DNA from 2 places in the Streptomyces melanosporofaciens genome. Region 2 is predicted to be linked to the other one. Evidence: riboswitches for the same ligand, from Rfam matches in the RefSeq annotation. Region 2 holds a riboswitch; the other holds the start of a gene.

Region 1 (4,405 bases), 1.7 Mb from region 2:
GGGTGGGCGCAAGCGCCCGAAGGGCATCCTCGAGGGGTGGCGGCCGGGTGACGGGTGGGCGCAAGCGCCCGAAGGGCATCCACCCCTGCACCAGCCCCCGTAATGATCAGCGCGGACACGCCGAAGGGTCCGCACCCTGGCCGGGACACGGACCCTTCGGACTGTACTGTTCAGCTGCGTCGCGTCGGCGCGTCAGCCTACGGCCACGCGGACCATGTCGGCCTGCGGGCCCTTCTGACCCTGCGAGATCTCGAACTCGACCCGCTGGCCTTCCTCGAGGGTGCGGTACCCGTCCATCTGGATCGCGCTGTAGTGGACGAACACGTCCGCACCACCGTCGACCGCGATGAAGCCGTACCCCTTCTCCGCGTTGAACCACTTGACGGTGCCCTGAGCCATTCCTAACTCCCCTATTGCTGGCCCTTGCGCAGGACCGCACTCCGCGGACCCGGGTCAGACCTCACCCCCCGGATGTGGGGGGTGTGCGCCGGAACGCGTCGACCGCCGCTGAATGTATCCGTCCCAACGCCCTCTGCAACAGGTCAATCGGACGAGAATTCTGGGCACGACCGAACGGTTAAAAGTGAGAAATTATGTGAAGTTCGGGCAAGCCGGGCGGGACATAGGGAACCAACCCGACAATTCGTGCTCACACTTTACGCACAACTTGACGAGTTCTCATATGTGGTTCCGGCCCGGGGGCCATCGGGGAATCCGGGCAACTGTATCGCGATTCCACACACGGAATCGCCCCGTCCGGTTGTCCCCGGACGGGGCGATGCCAAAGGTGAGGAGGGTGGACGCGGGGTCAGCAGCCGCCCGCGACCGCCGGGATGATCGAGATCCCGGCACCGTCCGGGGTCGCCGTGGCCAGGCCGTCGGCGAAGCGGACGTCGTCGTCGTTGACGTAGACGTTGACGAAGCGGCGGAGCTTGCCGGTGTCGTCCAGGACGCGGGCCGCGATGCCCTGGTGGTTCTTCTCCAGGTCCGCCAGGACCTCGGCGAGGGTCGCGCCCTCGGCGGGGACCTCGGCCTGCCCGGCGGTGTATGTGCGCAGGATGGTCGGGATTCGGACGTTGACGCTCATGCGAGACCAGCCTCTCGGAACGAGTCAAGGGTGGGGCGGATGATGGCGGAGGGACCCGTGGTGGGGGCCACCGCGTCGAGGGTCTTGAGGCCGTCGCCGGTGTTGAGCACGACGGTCGTCAGGGACGGGTCGAGCAGACCGTCCTCGATCAGCTTCTTGGTCACGCCGACGGTCACCCCGCCCGCGGTCTCCGCGAAGATCCCCTCGGTGCGGGCGAGCAGCTTGATCGCGTCGACGATCTGCTCGTCGTTCACGTCCTCCACCGCGCCGCCCGTACGGCGGGCGATGTCCAGGACGTACGGGCCGTCCGCGGGGTTGCCGATGGCCAGCGACTTGGCGATGGTCTGCGGCTTCTGCGGCCGGACGACGTCATGGCCGGCCTTGAAGGCGGCGGAGACCGGGGAGCAGCCCTCGGCCTGGGCGCCGAAGATCTTGTAGGGCTTGTCCTCGACCAGACCGATCGCGATCAGCTCCTTCAGCCCCTTGTCGATCTTGGTGAGCTGGGAGCCGGAGGCGATCGGGATGACGATCTGGTCCGGCAGCCGCCAGCCGAGCTGCTCGCAGATCTCGTAGGCCAGGGTCTTGGAGCCCTCGCCGTAGTACGGCCGCAGATTGACGTTGACGAAGCCCCAGCCCTCGCCGACCGGGTCGCCGATCAGCTCGCTGCAGAAGCGGTTGACGTCGTCGTAGGTGCCCTCGATGCCGACCAGCTCACCGCCGTAGACCGCGGCCATGACGACCTTGCCGGCCTCCAGGTCGTGCGGGATGAAGACGCAGGAGCGGAAGCCCGCACGGGCGGCCGCGGCGCCGACCGCGCCGGCGAGGTTGCCGGTGGAGGAGCAGGAGAGGGTGGTGAAGCCGAAGGTGCGGGCGGCCTGGACGGCGATGGCGACGACCCGGTCCTTGAAGGAGTGGGTGGGGTTGCCGGAGTCGTCCTTGATGTGCAGCTCACCGGTGACGCCGAGCTCACGGGCGAGGTTGTCGGCCTTGACCAGCTGGGTGAAACCCGGGTGCAGGCTGGGCAGGTCCGCCACGTCCGCGGGGACGGGCAGCAGCGGGGCATAGCGCCAGATGCTGTTCGGACCGGACTCGATCCGCCGGCGCAGCTCCTCCGGGTCGCCGGCCGGCAGCTCGTACGCGACCTCGAGCGGCCCGAAACAGACCTCACACGCGAAGACCGGGCCCAGATCGAACCGCTCACCGCACTCCCGGCAGGACAATGCGATGGCGGGACCGAAGGCACCGGAGGCGTCGGGGGCGGAGGAGGTGGTTGAGCTTTCTACTGACTGCACAGCCATGGATGGCGAGGCCCTTTCTCCTCATCTTCCTCGCGACGCATTTCGCCACGAGACGGAATTGGCACCTTCCCGAGCTGGGAGCCTCGCTGCGGAATGCGAGATCAGCTGGAGGGTTGCCGGGGCTTCAACGGGCCGTTCCCTCTGCCCCTCTGGATGAGCGGTATGGCGCCGGGCGGACCCGGGCGTTTGTCAGCACGGCATCATCGCGGGCCTCCTCGGTAAACACCGAGGTCGACCCCGACATACGACGGTCACGTGCGTTGTTCAAGACTGTAACCGAAGGCCCGGACGGTTGAGCTAGCCGTCCGAAGCGCGAGATGGATCACAGCGACCACGGCAGGGAGAGACACAGGTGCTGGAAGAGGTGGAGCGCTGGCTGAAGCACCGCTCCTGGTCGGCCGACGACCGGCCGCTGGACCGCCTGCTGGACGCGAAGCGGGGCGCGGCGACGACCCTGAGCGTGGTCCTGCCCGCCCTGAACGAGGAGGCCACGGTCGGCGAGATCGCCGCGACGATCCGCCGGGAGCTGATGAGCGAGGCGGCGCCGCTGGTGGACGAGCTGGTGGTGCTGGACTCCGGCTCGACGGACCGCACCGCCGAGGTCGCCGCGGCGGCGGGCGCCACCGTCGTCCCCCGCGACTCACTGCTGCCCCGGCTGCCCGCGCTGCCCGGCAAGGGCGAGGTGCTGTGGCGGTCCCTGCTGGCCACGCGCGGCGACATCATCTGCTTCATCGACGCCGACCTGCGGGAATTCGATCCGCGCTTTGTCTCGGGGATCGTCGGTCCGCTGCTGACCGACCCCGCGCTGCAGCTGGTGAAGGGCATGTACGACCGCCCGCTCGGTGACGTGGCGGGCCAGGGCGGCCGGGTCACCGAGCTGGTCGCCCGCCCGCTGCTGAATCTGCACTGGCCCCAGCTGGCCGGATTCGTCCAGCCGCTGGGCGGTGAGTACGCGGCCCGCCGCACGCTGCTGGAGCGGCTGCCCTTCCCGGTCGGCTACGGGGTCGAGCTGGGGCTGCTGGTCGACGCGCTGCACACGGTGGGCCTCGACGCGCTCGGCCAGGTGGACATCGGGGTGCGCAAACACCGTCACCAGGACGGGCTGGCGCTCGGCCGGATGGCGGCCGCGATCTACCGCACCGCGCAGCTGCGGCTGGCCCGGGGCCATTTGGTGCGGCCGCGGCTGACCCAGTTCGACCGGGGCGAGACCGGCTTCGAGCCGCGCACCACGGACGTGGACACCGAGGAGCGGCCGCCGATGATCGAGATACCGGAGTACGCGGAGCGGCGCGCGGCGTGACACCCGGGGGTAGCACGCGATAGCCCCTACGGGCGGAAACAGGCCGCCCCATACCGCCTACGGGGCAAGAAACCGTACGTACGTTTGCGCGGGGTCCCGGCTGGCTAGGCTCGCGACATGGCAGTTCCGCGCACCGCTCCGATCCTGGTCGCGTCCAACCGCGGTCCGGTCTCGTACACCCTGGGCGAGGACGGCTCGCTCACCGCCCGGCGCGGCGGTGGCGGGCTGGTCTCCGGCCTCAGCGCCATCGGCCCCGACGCCAACGCGGTGTGGGTTTGCGCGGCGCTCGGGGAGGGTGACCGCGAGGCCGCCCGGCGCGCCGGGGACAGCCATCTGAACCCCGGTGACACCGGCGGCCAGCAGGTGCGGATGCTCGACATCGCACCGGATGTCTTCGCCGCCGCGTACAACGGCATCGCCAATTCGGTGCTGTGGTTCATCCACCATCTGCTCTACCAGACCCCGGTCGAGCCGGTCTTCGACGCGGAGTTCGCCGACCAGTGGGCGGCCTACGAGGCCTATAACGCGGCCTTCGCGGACGCGCTCGCCGAGGAGGCGGTGGACGAGGCCGTCGTCCTGGTGCAGGACTACCACCTGGCGCTGGTGCCCGCGATGCTCCGCGAGCGCCGCCCCGATCTGCGGATCGGTCACTTCTCGCACACCCCCTGGGCCCCGCCGGACTACTACCGGCTGCTTCCGGACGACGTGGCGGCGGGTGTG
Region 2 (4,405 bases):
CACGTGCTGACCCAGCACGAGCAGCCCGAGCCCTACGAGATCGGCCCCGAGACCGACGAGAACGGGGTCAAGCGGAAGGTGACGCCCGCGCAGCGGATCCGTTCGAAGCTCTCCAAGGGCTACTACGGCGAGGACAACGTCATTCCGAAGCCGACCCGCGAGGAGTACCACGAGATCACCAGCGGCCACGGCCACCACTGATCTCCGCCGTACCGCTCTCGCACGTCAGCTGACGCCACAGACCAGGGCCCCGGCCCGGACCACACGGTCCGGCCGGGGCCCTGGTCGTGCTGCCGATAGGCTGGCGGCGGGCCGCTGACGTGCGCGGCCCCTTCCCTGCCCACCCCCACGGATCCAGGAGCGGACCATGGACGTTGTGACCCCCGCCGGAGGCGACAGCACCGCGACGGCCCGCACCTGGCCGGACGTACTGACCTCGCTGATCGCCGGCCGGGACCTCGATGCCGACGACACCGCCTGGGCCATGGACCGGATCATGCGGGGCGAGGCCACCGACGCCCAGATCGCCGGTTTCGCGATCGCGCTGCGCTCCAAGGGCGAGACGGTCTCCGAGGTGGCCGGTCTCGTGCGGGCCATGTACGACCACGCCAAGGTGATCGAGGTGCCCGGGGAGACCGTGGACATCGTCGGCACCGGCGGCGACCGCGCCAAAACCGTCAATATCTCCACCATGTCCGCGCTGGTCGTCGCCGGGACCGGCGCGCGGGTCGTCAAGCACGGCAACCGCGCCTCGTCCTCCGCCAGCGGCGCCTCCGATGTGCTGGAGAAGCTCGGCGTCAACCTGGACATCACCCCGGAGCGGGTGGTCGAGGTCGCCGAGGAGGCGGGGATCACCTTCTGCTTCGCGGTGAAGTTCCACCCGTCGCTGCGGCATGTCGCCTCGGCCCGCCGCGAGCTGGGCGTCGCCACCCCGTTCAACCTGCTCGGCCCGCTGACCAATCCGGCGCGGGTGAAGTGCCAGGCGACCGGGGTCGCCGACGCCCGGATGGCGCCCATCATCGCCGGGGTGCTGGCCGAGCGGGGCTCCACCGCGCTGGTCGTCCGCGGTGACGACGGGCTGGACGAGCTGACCGTGACCACCACCTCCCAGGTGTGGGAGGTCCGGGGCGGCGCCGTGCGCCAGGAGACCCTCGACCCGCGGGACGTGGGCATCGAGCGAGCCCCCGTGGAGGCCCTGCGCGGCGCGGACGCCTCGTACAACGCCGATGTGGCCCGCCGGCTGCTGGCGGGCGAGCGGGGACCGGTCCGGGACGCGGTGCTGCTGAACTCGGCGGCGGCGCTGGTGGCGCTCGAGCCGGAGCCGGGGGACAAGCCCCTGGCGGAGCGGATCGCGGCGGGTGTCGCACGGGCCGCCGAGTCGATCGACTCGGGCGCGGCGCGCGACGTCCTGGAGCGGTGGGTGCGGGCCACCCACGCCTAGGCGTCGCCCTTACGGCGCCCATGTTCTGTCCGTGCCCTGTCCGGGATGCGGACAGGGTATGGGCGCCGCCGTACGGCATGGCATACTCCTGCCCAGGTCACGAGTGACAGCGACTACGGCCCCGGCCCGCTGTCCGGCAACCCTCCGTCCGTGGCGGGGTGCCCCGGGTGATGACCAGGCCGCCAGGCAGCGAGGCCGGCGGCAAGCGCGGACCCCTCTCACTAGGGGTCCTGGTGGTCGAGGGAGTTCTTCCGTGATGCAGCGAATGCGCTAGGGCCGAGCGGCCCGTTTTCCCCTTCTGTGCTCCGCGCGGTGGTGCCGTGCGGAGAGCGACTTTCCGCGCCCTGACGGCGGGCTCACCGCCGTCCTTGTGCGCGTCACGCATTCCCACGCCTCGACTCTCCCGGGAGACTTCGCCATGTCCGCGCGCCCTTCTGCCACCGCCTCCGTCGCCGCCGCTTCCGCCGCCTGCGCCGACTCCTCCGTCGCCGCCTGTGAGCCGCTGCCCGTGCTGGGCAGCGATGTCCTGGTGCCCCTGGTCACCGGGGGCGAGGTGACCTACGCGGCGCTCGACTACGCCGCCAGCGCCCCCGCGCTGCGGCGGGTCTGGGACGACATCGCCGCCTACGCGCCCTACTACGGCAGCGTGCACCGCGGGGCGGGCTACCTCTCGCAGCTGTCCACCGACCTCTTCGAGAACAGCCGTAAGGACGTCGCCGCCTTCCTCGGCTGCCGCGAGGACGACCAGGTCGTCTTCACCCGCTCCACCACCGATTCGCTCAACCTCCTGGCCGCCGTGGCGCCGCGGGGCACCGAGGTCTTCGTCTTCGAGACCGAGCACCACGCCTCGCTGCTGCCCTGGGAGCAGCGGGAGGACGTCACCGTTCGCTACCTCAGCGCCCCGCGCTCCTCGCGGCAGGCGGTGGAGACGCTGGAGAAGGCGCTCGCGGGCCGTGCCGAGGGCCCGGCGCTGGTCTGCGTGACCGGCGCGTCCAATGTGACCGGTGAGCTGTGGCCGGTGCGGGAGCTGGCCGCGGCCGCGCACGCACACGGCGCCCGTATCGTCCTGGACGCCGCGCAGCTTGCCCCGCACCACCCCGTGGACATCGCGGAGGCGGACGTCGACTGGGTGGCCTTCTCCGGGCACAAGCTGTACGCGCCCTTCGGCGCCGGTGTGCTGGCCGGCCGGGCGGACTGGCTGCGGGAGGCCCGGCCGTATCTGGCGGGCGGTGGCGCCAGCCGTAAGGTGACGCGCAGGGACGACGGCGGGGTCGACGTCGAGTGGCACACCACCGCCGCCCGGCACGAGGCGGGCTCCCCGAACGTCATCGGCGTCTACGCGATCGCGTCGGCGTGCAGGGCGCTTGCCGAGGCCGGTTTCGAGGGCCTGGTCGCCCGTGAGCGGCAGCTGATCGAGAAGGTGCGGACGGGGCTGGCCGAGGTGCCCGAGGTGCGGGTGCTCTCGCTCTTCGGCGACGACGCCCCCCGGGTCGGCGTGCTGTCGTTCGTGGTGGAGGGCTGGAACAGCTCCCACTTCGCGGCGGCGCTCTCCGCCGAGTACGGCATCGGCGTACGGGACGGGCTCTTCTGCGCGCATCCGCTGGTCCGCACCTTGCTGGACAGTGAGCCCGACGAGCCGGGCGAATGCGGTGCGCCCGAGGCCGGGCCGGGGGAGCGCTCGCTGAACGCGATCCGGGTCAGCTTCGGGGCGGGCACCCCGGACGAGCATGTCGAGCGGTTCGTCGGAGCCGTGAAGGAGCTGGTGCGCGAGGGGGCCCGGTGGAGCTACCGCACCGAGGGCGGCCGCTGCGTCCCGGACCGCGGCTGAGCCCCCGGGGCGCTGGGAGGGGGCGGCGCTAGCCGTCCAGGCCGATCGCGAACGCCGCCTCGAGGTCGTGCTGCGAGTACGTCCGGAAGGCGATGTGCGTCTCGGTCGAGGCCACCCCCGGCAGCTTGCTGATCTGGCCGGTGATGATGTCCGCGAGGTCGTCGTGCCGGGTCACCCGCACCATCGCGATCAGATCGTGTGCGCCGGTGACCGAGTAGACCTCGCTCACGTTCTCCAGCGCGGCGATTTTCTCGGCGGTCTCCGGAATCCGGTCCACGCTGGTCTTGATGAGCACGATCGAAGTGATCACGGCTGGCTTTCTCCCTCACTCGCCCTGGCTGCGCCGCCCACTCTAGTCGTCCTCCCGAACCGCCCCCACGCGTAGAGAAAGCCGAGCGTGAAGCCCACGAGATGGGCGAGATAGGCGACGCCTGGGCGGTCGTCGGCCTGCCGGGCGGCCAGCCACTGGAGGGCCACCCAGAAGATCAGCACCGCCCAGGCCGGAAAGCGCAGCGGCAGAAAGAACAGAAACGGAAAGAGACTGGTCACCCTGGCTCGAGGAAACAGCCACAAGAAGGCGCCGAGTACTCCGGAAATGGACCCGGAGGCGCCCACCAGGGTCTGGGCGGAGTCGGCGTGCGCGGCGGCGTAGCCGAGCAGCGCCAGATAGCCCGTGACGAGGTAGAAGACGGCGAACTGGACTCGCCCCATCCGCTCCTCGGTCATCGCCCCGAAGACGTAGAGAAACAGCATGTTGCCGAGCAGATGCAGCCAGTTTCCGTGCACGAACAGTGCGGTCAGCGGGGCGAGCGGCTGATCGGGGGAGCCGCTCCACAGGGCGCTGGGCACCACGCCCCAGCGCTCGAAGTACGTGGACTGGGCCTCCACCAGCCGCCCGCCCGTGCCATAGCCGGGGTTGAGTCCCGAGGCCGGTCCGATGACGAAGAGCAGGCAGCAGCTGACGATCAGGCCGTATGTCACCCACGGGCGGCCGGGCCCCGCCATCCAGGGGCGGTCGCGCCCCGACGACGTCTCGATCATGGTCAGATCATTCCGTACCGGGCGCAACCTCCACAGAGCGCCTCGCCGCGCTCCCGCCGGGACGCGGACGGGACGGGCCCGGCGCGGGGCAAGGC

What was found. Region 2 has a riboswitch for S-adenosylmethionine ahead of BLV72_RS07700 (aminotransferase class V-fold PLP-dependent enzyme). Riboswitches for the same ligand answer to the same signal wherever they lie in the genome.
Region 1: it holds a riboswitch for S-adenosylmethionine, as region 2 does, so the genes downstream of both, thrC (threonine synthase) here and BLV72_RS07700 (aminotransferase class V-fold PLP-dependent enzyme) in region 2, are expected to answer to the same signal.

The regions. Positions count from the first base shown of each region.
Region 1 covers NZ_FNST01000002.1:2,797,659-2,802,063, forward strand. The annotation lists gene BLV72_RS14480 (cold-shock protein) at 193-399, opposite strand; gene BLV72_RS14485 (MoaD/ThiS family protein) at 809-1,087, opposite strand; gene thrC (threonine synthase) at 1,084-2,385, opposite strand; SAM riboswitch class I at 2,404-2,545, opposite strand; gene BLV72_RS14495 (glucosyl-3-phosphoglycerate synthase) at 2,738-3,685, shown strand; gene BLV72_RS14500 (alpha,alpha-trehalose-phosphate synthase (UDP-forming)) at 3,803-4,405, shown strand, end outside.
Region 2 covers NZ_FNST01000002.1:1,132,322-1,136,726, reverse strand. The annotation lists gene qcrB (cytochrome bc1 complex cytochrome b subunit) at 1-201, shown strand, start outside; gene trpD (anthranilate phosphoribosyltransferase) at 368-1,441, shown strand; SAM riboswitch class IV at 1,537-1,655, shown strand; gene BLV72_RS07700 (aminotransferase class V-fold PLP-dependent enzyme) at 1,860-3,269, shown strand; gene BLV72_RS07695 (Lrp/AsnC family transcriptional regulator) at 3,298-3,579, opposite strand; gene BLV72_RS07690 (rhomboid family intramembrane serine protease) at 3,576-4,310, opposite strand.